Regions from separate parts of the Micromonospora sp. DT15 genome, predicted to be linked through region 2. Evidence: riboswitches for the same ligand, from Rfam matches in the RefSeq annotation. Region 2 holds a riboswitch; each other region holds the start of a gene.
The links. A riboswitch is a leader RNA that binds a small molecule or an ion and turns the genes downstream of it on or off. The one in region 2 is predicted to bind cobalamin.
Positions count from the first base shown of each region.

Region 1 (5,439 bases), on a different contig from region 2:
TCGCGATGCTGTGTTGGCCGAGGAGCGACCTGACAGCGCAGATGTTGCTGAGGGCGAGCGCGATGTTGAATGAGCCCTTTTCATCGTGACGGGGCTGGTCACGGCGGTAGGGTGGGGGGCAGGGATCGACGTAGGGCGAGGCTCCCGGCAAGACAGCAGTCGACCCAAGATCCGATGCTCCAACCGGAAGCCTCGCTGTTGTCCTACCCTGCCGCGATTCCCCTGTCCGACCGCACCCTCATTTGCCTCGCTGACCTGATCCGCAACCACCGAACGCAGGTGGAGAATCGCGCGGCGCTTGGCTGGCGGTTCAACAAGTTTGACCCGAGTACCAGGCGTTGGATACGGCGTTGGCGCCGCCGATGTCCCACGTTCCCGGGCCGATGCACCAGGTCCAGTCGTTGCGGGGCCACGTCGCGTCGACGTAGATGATCACATGGGTGTTCCCGCAGTGGTTGTACCAGGCCGTCACCGCGTCTTCGTAGTAGCCGCAAACCTGTGCGGCGACGTCCTCGCTGCCGGGCTTGACCTGCTCCGAAACCGCTGTGGTTTCGGGTTGGGACAGGCGGGAGCTGGCGCCCGGACTTGCCTGTGCCACGGTCCCGGACAGGGTGAGTGCGCCGAGGATCGCGGTCACTGCCGAGATCCGGAACGCCGTTCTGTACCACATTTTCACAATCGTCTCCTGTCAGCCGCCGCTGCGGCCTAGATGATGCTGCTGGCTGCCTGAATCTTCTTCCGTAAGCCGGAATCAGATTCAACCCTGACTGAGCGGATTTCCTAAGATAAGAATGCAGGCCGCAGCCGGGTCTGTCGTTACTGGTAAGCGCACAAGTCTTTAGTCTGCGCGTACTCTCGCGCACTGCTCGCGGAACTGGCGTGGCGAAAGACCGTAGGCGCTGCGGAACGCCTGGCTGAAGTGCGCCGGGCTGGTGAACCCCCACTGGGCGGCGATCGCGTGGATCGGGCGCGCGCCTAGTTGGGGGTTGGCGAGGTCGCGTCGGCACTGCTCCAGGCGACGCTCGCGGACCCAGCCGGCAACCGTGTGCCCTTCCTCGTGAAACAGCTTGTGCAGGTATCGCAACGAGATGTGTTGCGCTGCGGCAATCGCGTCCGGTGTCAGGCGCGGATCGCCCAGATTCTCTCGGATGAAGGCGTGGATCTGAGCCATCAACGCTCGCCGTCGGGTGTGGGAGGGCACCGCGCTTTGGACGTCCAGCGCGTTGGCCAGTGCCGCTGTCAACACGTCAATGGTGAGGGTGGACAGCCGGGCGGCGTCCAACGGACTGAGTTCGTCCATGTGCCGGGCAAGGTGCAGCAGGAATTGTGAAGATAACGCGCCGATGCCTTGGGTGCCAGGGATGCGAACTGCGCTCAGGCGCCGCAACTCCCAAGGGGGCAACGGCAGTAAAAAGCGCGGGAAGCGCAGGAGCAGCAGCTGACTAACTGGCTCATCCGGGGTGAATTCGGCCAGGTAGGGCCGGGAGGTGTCATACAGTATCAGGTCCCCCACGCCGAAATCTGTGCGCTGGCCGTCTTGCGTGATCATGCCGCCACCGCGCACAAGGCAACCCAGCTTGAACACCTCGGGATCGGCCTGCCGAATGAGCTTGGGAGTGCGGTGGACCGAGTGCGGCATCGTGGTCATTAATGTCGCCTGCACGGGACCGAACTCGCTGATTCCGACCTGAGCCCGAAATCCGGGCTCCCACTGCGATTCACAGCGTAAATCGTAGGGCACCCAGAGCTTCGAGTTTACCTCGCGCCAGAAGGCGAACCCGTCTTCAACCGGGACCTCGGTGGTGCTGACTACGTCCATGACTCACCTTCGCGCTGTCGCTGCAGGGGTCAGATAACGATAGCTTGGCGTCGATATAGCGGCGTTGCGAGGTTATGGTGCGGGTCAGGCATTGAGGGCTTTTCATCGTGATGGGCCTGGTCGCGATGGGTGGCAGGCAGCGTGTGTCGACATAGGACGAGGCTCCCGGTAAGACAGCAGTCGGCCAAGATCCGATGCCCCAACCGGGAGCCTCGCTGTGCTGTGTTACCCGGCGCCCAGGCTCTCGATCACCCGCATGCTCGCCGGCCCGCCCGTGGCGTACGCCTCGGCGCCGCGCGCCTGGGCAAGCTGCACGCCCACGTACCCGACACCGCCGGCACCGCCGTGCACCAGGACCTTCTGCCCGGCGCGGACTCCGGCCCGGTCGACCAGCCCCTCCCAAGAGGTGACCGCCGCCAAGGGCAACGCGGCGGCCTCCCGCATCGAGAGTGCCTTCGGCTTGCGGGCCAGCAGTCGGGCGTCCACGGCGGCGTACTCGGCCAGCGAGCCCTGGAGGTTGCCGACGCCCCCGCACAGCCCCGTACACCTCGTCCCCCGCTCGAAGTCGGTCACCTCCGCGACGGGCACACCGCGTACGGGTCAGTCGTCTTCGGCACCGTCGAGCAGCGCGCGCCGCAGCGCCAGCCGGTGCTTGCGACGGATCTCCGCCTCCCGGTACCGCCGCCGGTCACCATCGGTCTCGGGTAGCAGCGGCGGCACAGTACGAGGCTGGCCGTCGTCGTCGATGGCGACCATGACCAGGTGAGCGGTGGCCACGTCGGTGGGCGGCACCGCCCGGTCCCACCGGTCGGCGGTCACCTTGACCGCCACCTCCATCGAGCTGCGACCGGCCCAGGTGATCCGGGCGTCGACGTGCACGACGTCACCGACCCGCACCGCGCGCAGAAACGCGGTCTCGTCGATCGCGGCGGTCACCGCCGGCCCGTCGGAATGGCGGGCGGCGACCACCCCGGCCACCGAGTCGATGAGGTTGAGGATCCGGCCGCCATGCACCGTACCCATCAGGTTGGTGTGGTGCTGGTCCATGATCTGCGACAGGGTCAGGTGCGACGCCGACGGCGCTCGGCCGGCGATCGTGGTCGTGTCGTGCACAGCGGTAGTCCGTCCCTCGGGAAACCACACCGCCGGAACACGGACACACACTGACGAGGACACACCGGCGCACACCGCCCCGGCACGTCACCCGCTCAGCCCACCCGCGAGGCCGACGGCAGCGCACACGGTTGTGTACGCAGCACTGGCAGGTCTTCGGACTCGCGGGCCCGACCGGCTCCACGCCGGTCCCCTACTGGCCGTCGCTTCCCAGGCCACTGGCCCAGTGCTGATGACGGCGGTCGTTCCCACTCACCGCTGCGGGGCAGCCCCGGATTCCCACCGGGTTCCCTCTTACGACGCCCAGCCACCTCGTGACCGGGCGAACCAGCGCCACCGGGAGCATAGCTGGCCAGGAGCGATGGCCCCTCAGCCCGGCCGACCACCCGGGAGGTGTTCGGCTTTAGCCATGTGAGGAAAAAGTTCGTCACCTCTTGTAAAAAGTCTCCGCCCAGTGAGGATATTCAGATGCGTCGTCACCCTCAGATTCCTGGGCGGGTGGTCTCGGGCCTCCTCGCGCTCCTCCTCGCCTCGGCGGTCGCTCTCCTCGCGTCCGCCCAGCCCGCCGCAGCTCACGGGACCCTCGCGATGTCCACACCGGCGAGCGGCGCAACCGTGCGCGAGCCGTTGACGTCGGTGCAGCTGTTCTTCACCGAGAAGGCCGCTGCCAACGCGTTCTTTACGATCACCGCGCCGGGTGGCATCCGGGTCGACAATGGCTGGTCGTACGGGGAACCGAAGCCGCTGGACAAGCCGGTGCGCGAGTACTTCCTGGTCAACGGCCAGTTCGAGCCACGCGAGTACACGACCGGGTTTCCCGCGACGGTGGCGGTCGCGCACCTGCCGGCCAAGGGCCAGTACTCGGTGAGCTACCTGTCGGTCGCCTCGGACGGCGACCCCGTACGCGGCACCTTGACCTTCCGCTACGACGGGCCGGTGACGGCGGCGCCCAAGGGGTGGAGCCCGCCGTCGACCCAGCCAGATCCGGCGCTGTTGGCCACCGCCGAGCAACACGGATCGTCCGGGCAGGCGTCGGCGGTGCCGACAGTCGCGGCCGAGACGGCGGTTCCACCGTCCGCGGCAGCGGCTGCGCCGAACGGATCGACTGACGAGAGCGGCCCCGGAGCGGTCGCGTGGGTCGGCCTGGCGGTGGTCGCCGTGGCGGCGGCGGCCGGATTCGTCGTCTGGCGTCGGCGGACGACCCCCACCGGCAGGCCCGCCGGCCGGGGCCGTACCGCGTCGGCGACATCCGCTCGACGCGGCACCGGCACCCGTCCCGCGACCAGGACCGCCGGCACCAGGACCGCCAGCGCCAAGGCCGCCGGTGCCAAGGGCGCCGGTAGCAAGCCCGCCGTTGCCAAGACTGGCGGCGGCAGAGCGGCCGGTGGCAGGACCGACGCAGACAGGACCGTCGCGGCGACCGGCAGCGGTACGCAGACCTCGGACGGTAAGCGGCGACCCAACGCCGTGCCGGCCGCGCGTAAGGACACCGCCGTCGTCGTGGCCCGGACCGGCGTCGCTGTCGATCCACCTCCGACCGATGAGGACGCGAAAGCCCTCGCCACGACGGACAGTCGACCGCCCGTCGACTCCGGGGCATCGCCTGACCCGGATTTCGCCACGGCGACGCCCGGGTCCCGGCTGAGCAACACCAGCCTGGCACTGTTCGTCGGTACCCTGGTGCTGGCCCTGCTCGGCGGGTTCGGATTGGCGCGCATTAGCGGCAACGAGGGCCCGGCCGCCAACACCGCCCGGCAACCGGCGGGCGGTCCGCCCGACTCCGGCCCGGCAGGGTCCGCGGCCGACGGACACCAACACCCGGCGGGCACCGGACCGCACACGCACCGGGGCGACGGCGTAACGGGCGAGACGCTTGCCACCGGGACGACCGTCAGCGCCGGCGGGTACACGCTGCAACCGCTGGAACGAACCCAACCCGCCGGGGTACGCGCCGACTACCGCTTCCGCATCGTCGGCACCGACCGGCAGCCGGCGACCCGCTTCGCGGTCGTCCACGACAAGCCGTTGCACATGATCGTCGTGGGCCGTGACCTGAGCGGTTACCAGCACCTGCACCCGACGATGGCACCCGACGGCACCTGGAGCGTCCCCATGACGCTGGCCCGACCCGGCGGCTACCGCGTCTACGCCGACTTCTCCGTCACCGCTGCCAACGGCACGCCGCTGCCGCTCGTGCTGGGCGTCGACCACACAGTGCCCGGCGCGCACACCCCGACCGCGCTGCCGCCGGCACAGACGCAGGCGACGGCTGGCCCGTACACGGTGTCGATGACCGGCACCCCGACGGCGGGGGTGACGGCGCCGATCCACTTCCAGGTCGCCAGCGCCGACACGGCCACGCCCGCGCAGCTGGAGCGATACCTTGCCGCGTACGGGCACCTGGTGGTGGTTCGTGAGGGTGACCTCGGCTACGTGCACGTGCACCCCGAGCCGGAGCTGGTCGACCGGACTGTGAAGTTCTGGCTGACCGCGCCGAGTTCAGGCCG
Region 1 is NZ_JBNCKJ010000003.1:446,232-451,670, reverse strand. It holds gene ACLQ3F_RS09630 (hypothetical protein) at 1-73, shown strand, start outside; gene ACLQ3F_RS09625 (DUF6355 family natural product biosynthesis protein) at 311-637, opposite strand; gene ACLQ3F_RS09620 (helix-turn-helix domain-containing protein) at 839-1,819, opposite strand; gene ACLQ3F_RS09615 (hypothetical protein) at 2,045-2,392, opposite strand; gene ACLQ3F_RS09610 (acyl-CoA thioesterase) at 2,420-2,866, opposite strand; cobalamin riboswitch at 3,063-3,279, opposite strand; gene ACLQ3F_RS09605 (copper resistance protein CopC) at 3,401-5,439, shown strand, end outside.
Region 1: it holds a riboswitch for cobalamin, as region 2 does, so the genes downstream of both, ACLQ3F_RS09610 (acyl-CoA thioesterase) here and ACLQ3F_RS30480 (CbtB domain-containing protein) in region 2, are expected to answer to the same signal.

Region 2 (5,439 bases):
GACGACCGCAACAGCAGTGCGAGCTGGCTCGACAGGCCCGCCGCGCCGAGGCCGGCGATGTGCCGGGCGATGGCTTCGGGCACCCGGTCGGCGGGCGTCTGACCGGTGGTTCGGCCCAGTTCGTCGCCAGCGGCACGCAGGCACGCCTCGAACAGGCCTTCCTTGGACGTGAAGTAGCGGCTGATGAGCGCCACGTTGACGCCCGCGTCGTCGGCGATGTCCCGGACGGTGGTGGCCGCGTAGCCGTCCCGGGCGAAGCGTTGGCGGGCGGCGTCGAGCAGCAACTGCCGGGTCTCGGCCGCGTCCCGACGGCGACGCTGGGCTGGTTCGCCGGCGGTGTTGCCGGTCGCGGGGACGGGCGGTTCTGCTGTCACGACGCGCGTCCTTCCTGTCGCTCTGGCGCGGAGTCGGTGTGTTGCCGTCCATCCGCCGCTCGGTGCGGGGCAGCAAGTAAACATATGTTGACTTTCCGTCGACCGCAAGGTCCGGTACGACCCGAGGGTGACGTAAACGACTGTTGACATGAGTCCGGGGCTGCGGATACTGGCTAAGTCAGCAAACGTTTACATCTAGTTCGGGGATCTCATGACCCACACCATCGAGGAGTCGACGAACCTCGACTCCGCGTCCGGCGCCGCCCCGCGCGCCAACAGCAGCCTCCTGGTGCTGTACCTGTCGCTGGGCGGCCTGGCGTTCGCGGTGCTCCAGTCGCTGGTCGCGCCCGCGCTGTCGACCATCGGAAGGGACCTGGGCGTCTCGACCGGAGACATCAGCTGGGTGCTCACGGCGTACCTGTTGGCCGCCTCGGTGTTGACGCCCATCCTCGGACGTCTCGGTGACATGGTCGGCAAGCGCCGGGTCCTCATCGGCGTCCTCGCGGCCCTCGCCGCGGGCACACTGCTCGCCGCTCTGGCCCCCAACCTGACCGTGCTGATCGTCGCGCGGGCGCTACAGGGAGCCGCCGGAGCGATCCTGCCGCTGTCGATCGGCATCGTCCGCGACCAACTGCCCCGGGAGAAGGTCGGCGTCACCGTCGGCCTGCTGTCGGCGATCTTCGGGGTCGGCGCCGGTGTCGGCATCGTGGCCGCGGGCCCGATCGTGGAGCACCTGTCGTGGCACTGGCTGTTCTGGCTGCCACTGGTCCTCGTCGTCGTCGCGCTGCTCGGAACCATCTTCGGGATGCCCGAGTCGCGGGTCCGCACGCCCGGACGGCTCGACATGCTCGGCGCGGCCATCCTGTCGGTGTCGCTGGTCTCGTTGCTGCTGGCCGTGAGCAAGGGGCAGGGCTGGGGCTGGACCGAGCCGAAGACCATCGGCCTGTTCCTGCTCGGGGTGGTCGCGATGGTGGTGTTCGTCCGGGTCGAGCTGCGGGTACGCGAGCCCCTTATCGACATGCGCCTGATGCGGATCCGCGGTGTCTGGGCCACCGACCTCGTCGCCCTGATCCTCGGTTTCGCGATGTTCGGGACGTTCGTGCTGGTACCGACCCTGCTGCAACTTCCCGCGGGCACCGGGTACGGGTTCGGCAAGACGGTGTCCCAGGCGGGCCTGTTCCTGCTGCCAACCGTCCTGATGATGGTGGTCTTCGGCCCCCTCGCGGGTCTGCTGGACCGCCGCTTCGGCCCCAAGGTGCCGATGTTCCTCGGCACGGTCGCGGTCGTCGTCGCGTTCGCGCTGCCGGCGCTCGCGCACGGCGCGACCTGGCAGGTGCTGCTCTCCGGGGTGCTCACCGGCGCCGGCATCGGCCTGGCGTTCGCGGCGATGTCCAACGCCATCATCGAGAGCGTCCCGGCCGGGCAGACCGGCGAGGCGAGCGGCGTCAACACCATCGCCCGCACAATCGGCAGCAGCATCGGCGCGGCGGTCGTGGCGGCCGTCATCACCTCGAACAGCACTCCACAGGGGCTACCCACCGACACGGCGTTCACCGCCGGCTTCTGGGTGTGCGCGGGCGTCGCGGTCCTGGCCGTCTTCGCGGCACTCGCCCTGCCCTCGGCGCGCCGCCGCCACGAGCAGGCCGTCGCCGCCGGTGTCGACGACCTCCCGCCCGAGCCGGTCGAGCTGCACCTGCCCACTCGGCAGCACTGAGCAAGCGGCTGACAGGCGCAGGCCGTGCCCACCAGGAGTGGGCACGGCCTGCGCCGTTCGGTGTGACCTCGACCTGCTCGCTATCCGCCCAGTCGAAGGTGCCAGCGCGCACCCTGGCTGGTGAGCCGGACGACAGCCAACGGCTCGACGTCCACCTGCCGGTACGTCGCCATCGGAAGGCCGAGGGCGTGCACCACCGCGACCCGGATCACCAGTGGGTGGGTGACCGCGATGACTCGTCCACCGGCCCGGTGCTGCGCGTCCAGCCAACTGCCGACCCGATCCCGCACTGCCGTGACGGACTCACCGCCGTGCGGCGCGCAGTCCGGGGCGGACAACCAGTCGTGCAGCGCCTGCGGCTGCGATTCAGCGACCTCCTCAAGCGACTGCCCGGACCAGTCCCCGTAGTCACAGTCGGCCAACGCGGTCTCGACCGTCGGCAGCAGGCCGAAGGCGTCGGCGGTCTGTCGGGCGGCCACCGCGGGGCTGGACAGGCAGGTGGCGTTCTCCCCGAGGGGCCAACGCCGGTCTGCACCCGCGCGGGCCTGGGCGAGCGCGGCACGCAGGCCACCCTCGTCCAGGCCGTCGTCGGCGCCGCCGAAGCGGGCCCGGCGCAGCGCGGCGGTGTGACCGTGGGCGACCAGCCGAAGGCTGGTGCCGGTCACGTGCTCGGCAGCGCGGAACCGGCCCGGCGACGCCGCTCGTGGTGCATCAGGGCCGCGAACAGCAGGCCGATGCCGGTCCAGAGCACGACCTGGGTGCCGAGCGAGGCAAGCCGGAAACTCCACAGCACTGTCGCCGGGAAGTCCGCCGGAACCTCCTGGAAGGACGGCATCACCACGTACGACACTGCCGTGACCAGGAGAAAGCCGCCCACGGCCGCCGCGGCGCGAAGCCACGTCGGTGCATGGGCACCGACCGACCGGTAGCCCAGCGAGCCGGCCCACACGGCCACCAGCCCGAGCACCACCATCAACAGGTAGGTGACGGTCCGTTGGTTGATGGTGGCCGGGTCGCCGACCGCCGGTGGGTTCGCCGGGTACTTGAGGAACGGCACGATCACCGCACCGAGCAACGCCGCGCCGGCCAGCAGCAGACCCCACCGCCCGTCGTCGTCGCCGCGCCGCCGACGGGCCAGCAGGACGTACGCCGTGGCCAGCAGACCACCCATCGCGGCCCCGAACAGGGCGGTGGCCAGGAACAGGCCGGCGCGCTGACCCGTCCGGCTGACCAGCGCGTCCTCGTGATCGTGCGCACCAGCAGCAGGCTCGGCGTGCGTCGCCGCCTCCTCGATGGCGATGGCCGCCTCGACGTGCGGTTCGCCGGCGACGTACGCGAACGCCCCGGCGAGCAGGCCGGCGATCAGGCCGGCCAGCAGCCCGCGGACGAGGACGGCGAGGAACGGGGGAGTGCTGGTGGTGGTCAGTGGCACGGGACGCCCAGCAGGTGCCGGCCGTCGTGCATCAGCTCGTGCAGGTACATCCCACTGCGCGACACCGCCCCCTGGTCGAAGGCGACGAGATACGTCAGCAGGGCGAGCGCGGCAACGGTCGCCAGAGCAGTCCACAAGAGACGGGCACTGCCGGCGGGGTGCACCACCGGCTGGCTGGTAGCGGAGCTAGACATGAATACACGAACCTCCCCAGGGATGACGCGTCCCCATCGCAAGGCTGCGGACGACCGAGCGTCCTGGCTCGCGGACCCCGATGGTGATTGGGGAACCGCTCACAGTGGCGCGACCGCGCCGGATTCACACCGGCTTCCCTCGCGTCGCCGCAGATAGTGCGTCGACGGTATCGGTGCCGCCGCAGGCGGTCAACCCGGACCCGCGCCCCGGACGCGTCCGTGCACCGACACGTCGACGAGGCGGATTACCCGCAGGTGCCGGTGGATTCGTCAGACCAAAAGGCGACACTGCCGGAGGCCGGTCGTGGTGCGCGTTCGGGACTCGACAACAGGCTGTTACCGCTAACATGGTCAATCTGCCAGATCGGCTCCGTGGCTCCGGGTTGACCCGGAGGGTTCGATCAGCGGCGGGGCGGGGTGTGCGGTGGACGGGAACGCGTCAGGGACGGGTCCGGTGACGACCGGCGAGGTCGCGCGACGAGCGGGCATCGTCGACGCGCACCATCACCTCTGGGTCCGGGCACGGCACCCACAGCCCTGGATCGATCCGCACACCATGGCCGCGATCGACGACGACTTCACACCGGTCGAGCTCGCCCCGGCGACCCGGGCCGCCGGGGTCACCCAGACCGTGGTCGTCCAGTCGGTCGCCGTTCGGTCGGAGACGCCCGAGTTGCTCGGCATCGCGGCCGACGACCCGCTCATCGCCGGGGTCGTCGGCTGGGTCGACCTCACCGCCGCTGATATCGGCCGTCGCCTCGCCCGACTACGCGGGGCGCGCGGCGGCGAACGGCTGGTCGGGATCCGGCACCTGGTCCAGTCCGAACCCGACCCGACCTATCTCGATCGCCCCGAGGTGCGGCGCGGCATCGCCGCGGTCGGTGCCGCGGGTCTCGCCTTCGACCTCCTGGTGCGCCACCGTCAGCTGCCGGCGGCCGTCCGGCTCGTCCGCGACCTGCCCGAGGTGCGGTTCGTTCTGGACCACCTCGGCAAGCCCCCGCTCGGGCGCGCCGATCTCGGTGACTGGCAGCGCGACCTGCGGGCGTTCGCGGCCGAGTCCAACACCACTGCGAAGCTCTCCGGCCTGGTGACCGAAGTGGACGGTGGGTCCTGGACCGCGGCCGACCTGCGGCCCGCGGTCGAGCACGCCCTTGACGTGTTCGGGCCGGATCGGCTGATGTTCGGCTCGGACTGGCCGGTGTGCCTGCTCGCCACCTCGTACACCCGCTGGGTCGCCGTCCTCGGTGACCTGCTGGACCCGCTGTCCGACGCCGAGCGGGCCGCGATCTGGCGCCGGACCGCCGGCCGTGTCTACCGGCTGTCCCCGTCCTGAGACGGCAGCGCCTTTCCGCCTGGGGACATAGGATGTTATCGATAACATGCTGGCAGTGGTAGTCGGTGTCGATTTGGTCAGACGTATGGCTTCGGTAGCGCAGGTAACGATGGCAAAACATGCTCGCAAGACCTTGGCAACATACGTGAATGCGTGGCAAGGTAACGCCTGATCGCGGGAAACATCTGACCTATCTCCAGGGTTGTGCGGGCACCTCGACGCACCGCCGGCCGAGCGGGGTCGGTCGCTCACAGACGTTCGGCTCGTCGGCGGGTCCCCGTCGGACGCCGGCGCCACGCTTGGGGAGGTCAGGTCCGACGATGAGTAGCGTCGAGGCAACCGCCGGCACACAGCGCGGCGAACTCAGCGACTGGTTCCGGGAACGGATCTCG
Region 2 is NZ_JBNCKJ010000018.1:102,650-108,088, forward strand. It holds gene ACLQ3F_RS30460 (TetR family transcriptional regulator) at 1-374, opposite strand, end outside; gene ACLQ3F_RS30465 (MFS transporter) at 586-2,088, shown strand; gene ACLQ3F_RS30470 (histidine phosphatase family protein) at 2,169-2,753, opposite strand; gene ACLQ3F_RS30475 (CbtA family protein) at 2,750-3,520, opposite strand; gene ACLQ3F_RS30480 (CbtB domain-containing protein) at 3,511-3,714, opposite strand; cobalamin riboswitch at 3,750-3,906, opposite strand; gene ACLQ3F_RS30485 (amidohydrolase family protein) at 4,169-5,047, shown strand; gene ACLQ3F_RS30490 (ABC transporter permease) at 5,368-5,439, shown strand, end outside.

Region 3 (5,439 bases), on a different contig from region 2:
TCGAAGTCGTCCGCGTCGGGCATCGCCTCGGCGTGCAGGTCGTGGTGCAGCTCGGCGGCGCGCACCAGGTCCCAGATCTGCGCCCGTACGGTGGGCACCTTGGCCGGGTCGAGGGCCTGCACCGTCGCGTACTCGTCGAGCAGTTGTTCCAGTTTGGCCAGGTCGCCGTAGGTCTCGGCGCGGGCCATCGGCGGGACCAGGTGGTCGACGACAACTGCGTGCGCCCGCCGCTTGGCCTGGGTGCCCTCGCCGGGGTCGTTGACGATGAACGGGTACACCAGCGGCAGGTCGCCGAGGACCGCGTCGGGCGCGCAGTCGGCGGCCAGGCCGAGGCCCTTGCCGGGCAGCCACTCCAGGGTGCCGTGCTTGCCCAGGTGCACCACGGCGTCCGCGCCGAAGCCGCCGTCCGCGACCGGCGCGGTCAGCCAGCGGTACGCGGCCAGGTAGTGGTGACTCGGCGGCAGGTCCGGGTCGTGGTAGATGGCGATCGGGTTCTCCCCGAAGCCGCGGGGCGGCTGGATCAGCAGCACCACGTTGCCGAAGCGCAGCCCGGCGAGCACGATGTCCCCGCCCTCGGTGTACAGCTCGCCCGGCGGCTCACCCCAGTGCTCCCGCATCCGCTCGCGCAGCTCGGCCGGCACCTGGTCGAACCACCGCTGGTACGTCTGCCCCGATATCCGGGCCTCGGCCGCTGCCAACTGCTCCGGGGTGAGCCACTCCACGTCGTGACCGCCGGCGGCGATCAGCGCGTGGATCAGCGCGTCGCCGTCGTCGGGCGGCGGCGCGTCACCCAGGTCGTAGCCGGCCTCGGCCAACGCGGCGAACAGCCGGACCGCCGACGCCGGGGTGTCCAACCCGACGGCGTTGCCGACCCGGGAGTGCTTGGTGGGGTACGAACTGAGCACCACGGCGATGCGCTTGTCGGCGTGCGGCACGTACCGCAGCCGGGCGTGGCGTACCGCGATCCCGGCGACCCGGGCGGCCCGCTCGGGATCGGTTGCGTAGATCGAGAGCCCGTCCGCGTCGATCTGCTTGAACGAGAACGGCACTGTGACGATCCGGCCGTCGAACTCGGGGATGGCCACCTGCATGGCGGCGTCCAACGGGGACAGGCCGGCGTCGCTGTCGGCCCACTGCGCGCGGGTGCTGGTGAGGCAGAGCGCCTGGACGACCGGCACGTCCAGGGCGGCCAGGGCGCCGACGTCCCAGGCGTCCTCGTCGCCGCCACCGGAGGCGTCGGCGGCGACCGCGCCGCCGGCCGCGAGCACTGTGACCAGCAGCGCGTCACAGCGGGCGAAGAGCCCGAGTGGTGCGGCGCCCGCGGTCAGCCCGCGCAGCGAGCCGCAGAAGATCGGCAGCGGGTTGCCGCCGGCCTGGCGGACCGCGTCCGCGAGCACGTCGACGAATCCGGTGTTGCCGGCGAGGGCGTGCGCCCGGTAGAAGACGATTCCCACTGTGGGCCGATTCGGGTCGGCGGGGTGGTCGCCGTGCACGCCGTACGCCGGGGTGGGCGCGGGTGCGGCGAACCCCTCGCCGGTGAGCAGCACCGTGTCGGAGAGGAACCGGGCCAACTGTCCGAGGTTGTCCGGGCCGCCCTCCACGAGGTACGCCAACGACTGGGTGACGACCCCGGACGGCACTGTGGAGATGGCCATCAGCTCCGCGTCGGGCAGCGCCTCACCGCCGAGCACGACAGTCGGCACGCCGGTGGCGAGCACCGCGGCAAGACCGTCCGGCCACGCCTGCCGACCGCCGAGCAGGCGTACGACGACGAGGGCGACCCCGTCGAGCAGGGCGGGCACCTCCTCGGCGGCGACTCGGGCGGGGTTGGCCAACCGGTAGTCGGCGCCGCTGGCGCGGGCGGCCAGCAGGTCGGTGTCGGCGGTGGACAGCAGCAGGATGCGCACGGCAGGCTCCGGAAAGTGACGTCGGCGCGTTCGCCGAGGCGATCGGGCGACGAAGGATGGGCGCGGGGTTGAGCAGGCACCGCGACCCGGGCGACTCACCGACGCGGGGCCGGCGGCGACGGGTGGCGCGGTGTCGAACTCAGCGGTGAACGGCGCGGGAGCGTGCGGATGCCGGCGCGGCGGCGCGGCCGGGTCGGGGCGCGGCGGGGCGTCCGCCGCTCGGCTCACGACGGTGATCGTCGGTGACAGAGACGCCGTGCGTCATCGGGTCCTCCTCGGGTGTCCACGCCCTGGGGTACATCCCGACGGCCGAAGTATCCTGGCTTCCGGATCGACGCTCTCCCCCGGCCTTCCAACCGCAGACACACGGCCGTGACTCACGAGGGGGGATCGCTCCCCGGTGACAGTGGCGGGACCGCGTCGGATTCGCACCGACTTCCTTCACTGCCGTCAGGCCGCGAATGCTGCCACACCCCTCCGCCGCCGGTCAACGCCGCCCCGGCCCCGCCAGGCGGACACCAACCATCGAAGCTTGGCGATCGACGCAGGCGGGGCTCCGCACCACGCGACGCCACAGATCAATGTGCGCCGCCCTTTGCTCTGCTTACCTATCTGCACCAGACACGGAGCGTCACCGGTGCAGATAGGTAAGCAGAGCAAAGGGCGGTCTAAGGCGTCGTGGCCTGCGCCGATCGTCCGGCGGGACGGTGCCCTGCGGTGCGCTGACCTAGGATCGGCGACACCACGCCCGTGATCCGCGATCAATCTCGGAGATCGATTACCATGGTCGCTCCGCAGTTCCACCACCTGGCGGGTCGTGTCTGGATCTGTCCGGGCGACTCCGAGCCCGAGGCGGTCCAGGCCGGCGTCGCCGTCGTGGCCGACGATCGCGGCAGTGTGATGATCGACGCCGGGCAGAGCCCCGCGCATGCCCGCGGCATCCAGGCCGCGCTCGCCGCAGCCGGACTTCCGAAGCCACGCTGGCTCGTCTACACCCACCACCACTGGGACCATGTCTGGGGAGCCTGCGCCTGGCCCGGCGTGGAGATCGTCGGGCATGAGACGGCTGTGCCGCTGCTGCGCGCCGAAGCCGCACAGCCGTGGAGCCACCACTATCTGGACGAGCGGGTACGCGCCGACCCTCGTCTCGGCCCGAGCTTCCGGGGGCGGGCACGCGCGATGGACTCCTGGGAGGATTTCGCGATCCTGCCACCAACCCGGACGTTCACCGATGTCGACGAGTTGCCAGTGGGCGTCGAGCTACGACACGTCGGAGGCGCGCACGCGCCGGACTCGACAATTGTGCTGGTGCCGGACTCGGGCGTCATGCTGCTGGGCGACTGCTTCTACCCGCCGCCCGCGCACCTGCGCCAGCCGGAGGATGGCCTCGATCTCGACCTGATCCGGCGACTACTCGACGGTGACTACCACTGGTACGTCTCCAGCCACGCGGAGCCGGTGACGTTCGAGCAGGCCCGCACGGCCGTGGACGACGCCTGAGCCCGGCGGCCCTCAGCGGGCGTGGCGTTCCGGGTGTGCCCGGCTCCAGGTCCGCATCCGTTCCGGGTAGCCGGTGCGCCCGGCCTCGTACAGCGGCACCGCGTGCTTGCGGGCAATCGCCCCCGCCGCCCTGGGCGTACCGGTGCGCCGGCGGATCCACTCACCGTCGTGGGCGATCGCCACCACCGTGGTGTCCGTCGCCGTGGTCTCCGGCTCCAGGTAGAACTCCACGCCTCGCCGGCTGGCGACGAACGCCTCCAGCGCCGCGAGGTCCTCGCGGGTCGCCTCCCGGTCCAGCTTCGTCGGGGTCGCCTCGGCACCCCGTGACCGGCGACTGAACCAGCTCATGACCAGCCCCTCTCCTCGACAACTCTCCCAGTGCACCACCAAATCCTGGCAATACGCTGCACGGCGGATGGGAGCAACCTGACCCACGCCGGGTGGAACCCGCGGCGGGTTGGCGGTGTCATGAGTGTGATCCGAACGGAGGCTCCCCTGGACGACGAGACGCTCGTCACCCGCGCTCGGGCAGGTGACCTGGAGGCGTACGACCTCCTGGTCGCCCGGCACACCGCGTCCGCGTACCGGACAGCGGTGCTGCTCGGCGCGGGCTCGGACTCCGAGGACGTCATCCAGGAGGCGTTTGTGAAGGCGTACCGGAAGCTGTCCCGTTACCGGGGTGACGCGTCCTTCCGGTCGTGGCTGCTCGCGATCGTCGCGAACGAGACCCGCAACCTGCACCGCTCCCGTGGCCGGCGCGACGGGCTCGTCCTGCGGGCGGCGGCAGCGGACCCGAGGTCTGAGATCGCCGAGGACGACGCGGTCGCCGCGGTCCTCGCCGGGGAGCGCCGGAGGTCGCTGGTGCAGGCGCTGCGGCAACTGCCAACACGGGACCGCGAGGTCATCGTCTGCCGGTTCTTCCTCGACCTCACCGAGGAGGAGACGGTGTCGGCTCTGGGCTGGCCCCGGGGCACAGTGAAGTCGCGTACGTCCCGGGCGCTGGCGAAGCTCCGCGGCCTGCTCGACAGTGCGGAGGTCCGGCATGGGTGACCTCGAACGGGAACTGCGCGACCTGTCCGCCTGGCTGGAAACCCCCGAGCCGCCCGACGTGACCGCCCGTGTCCGCGTACGACTGGGCACGCCCGCGCCCCGGCGGCGCCGGTGGCGGTCGCTCGCCGCGGCGGCGTTCGTCGCCCTGCTGGTGGCGCTGTTGCCGCCGACGCGTGCCGCGATCGCCGACGCCGTCACGGGGCTGCTGCGCTTCGCCGGGGTCAGCATCGCCACCTCACCCGCCCCGGTGCCGCCCGGCGGCACCGCGTCGCCGTTGCCCGGCCAGCGGACCGTCGCCCTGGCCGAGGCCCAGCGGGCGGTGCGGTTTCCGATCCGCCTGCCGGCGAAGCTGGGCCCGCCCGAACAGGTACTGGTCGCCGACCCCGACGCCACGGGCCGGTACCGGGTGGCGACGCTGCTCTACGACGGAGGCGCGCTGCGCGTCGACGCGTTCGACGGTCACCTCGACCTGGCCTTCCACAAGGAGATCACCCCGCCGGGCGCGAACTGGGTCCAGGTGAACGGCGACTTCGCCGTCTGGGTCGACGGCCCACACGCGTTGTCCTACGTGGACCGGGCGGGTGAGATCCGCAGGGAGACCGCCCGACTTGCCGCCTCGACGCTGATCTGGCAGGACAACGACGTGAGCTACCGGCTGGAGGGGGCCCTCACCAAGGCCGAGGCGATCGAGATCGCGCGCTCACTGGGCTAGGAACCCGACGGGCGTGGGCGGTGTCGGAAAGGTGGACGAGTCGTCGACGCGTACCGGAAGGAGCGAGATGGTTTCCTGGGGCAGGTTGATGCTGGCATCCTCGGTGGTCCTACTGGCGGGGTGCACGACCACGACCAGCGGGGCGGCGCCGACGGCGGGTGCGGCCACCACGACGAGCACCGCGACCGCCTGCGCGGCGCGGGTCGAGACGGGGTCCCTGCCGGACTGGGCGGACGCCGGGTTCAGCGGGGACGCGCGGGCTCCGCACGT
Region 3 is NZ_JBNCKJ010000002.1:578,169-583,607, forward strand. It holds gene cobN (cobaltochelatase subunit CobN) at 1-1,907, opposite strand, end outside; cobalamin riboswitch at 2,198-2,374, opposite strand; gene ACLQ3F_RS06845 (MBL fold metallo-hydrolase) at 2,691-3,407, shown strand; gene ACLQ3F_RS06850 (hypothetical protein) at 3,420-3,755, opposite strand; gene ACLQ3F_RS06855 (RNA polymerase sigma factor) at 3,876-4,457, shown strand; gene ACLQ3F_RS06860 (hypothetical protein) at 4,450-5,169, shown strand; gene ACLQ3F_RS06865 (hypothetical protein) at 5,183-5,439, shown strand, end outside.
Region 3: it holds a riboswitch for cobalamin, as region 2 does, so the genes downstream of both, cobN (cobaltochelatase subunit CobN) here and ACLQ3F_RS30480 (CbtB domain-containing protein) in region 2, are expected to answer to the same signal.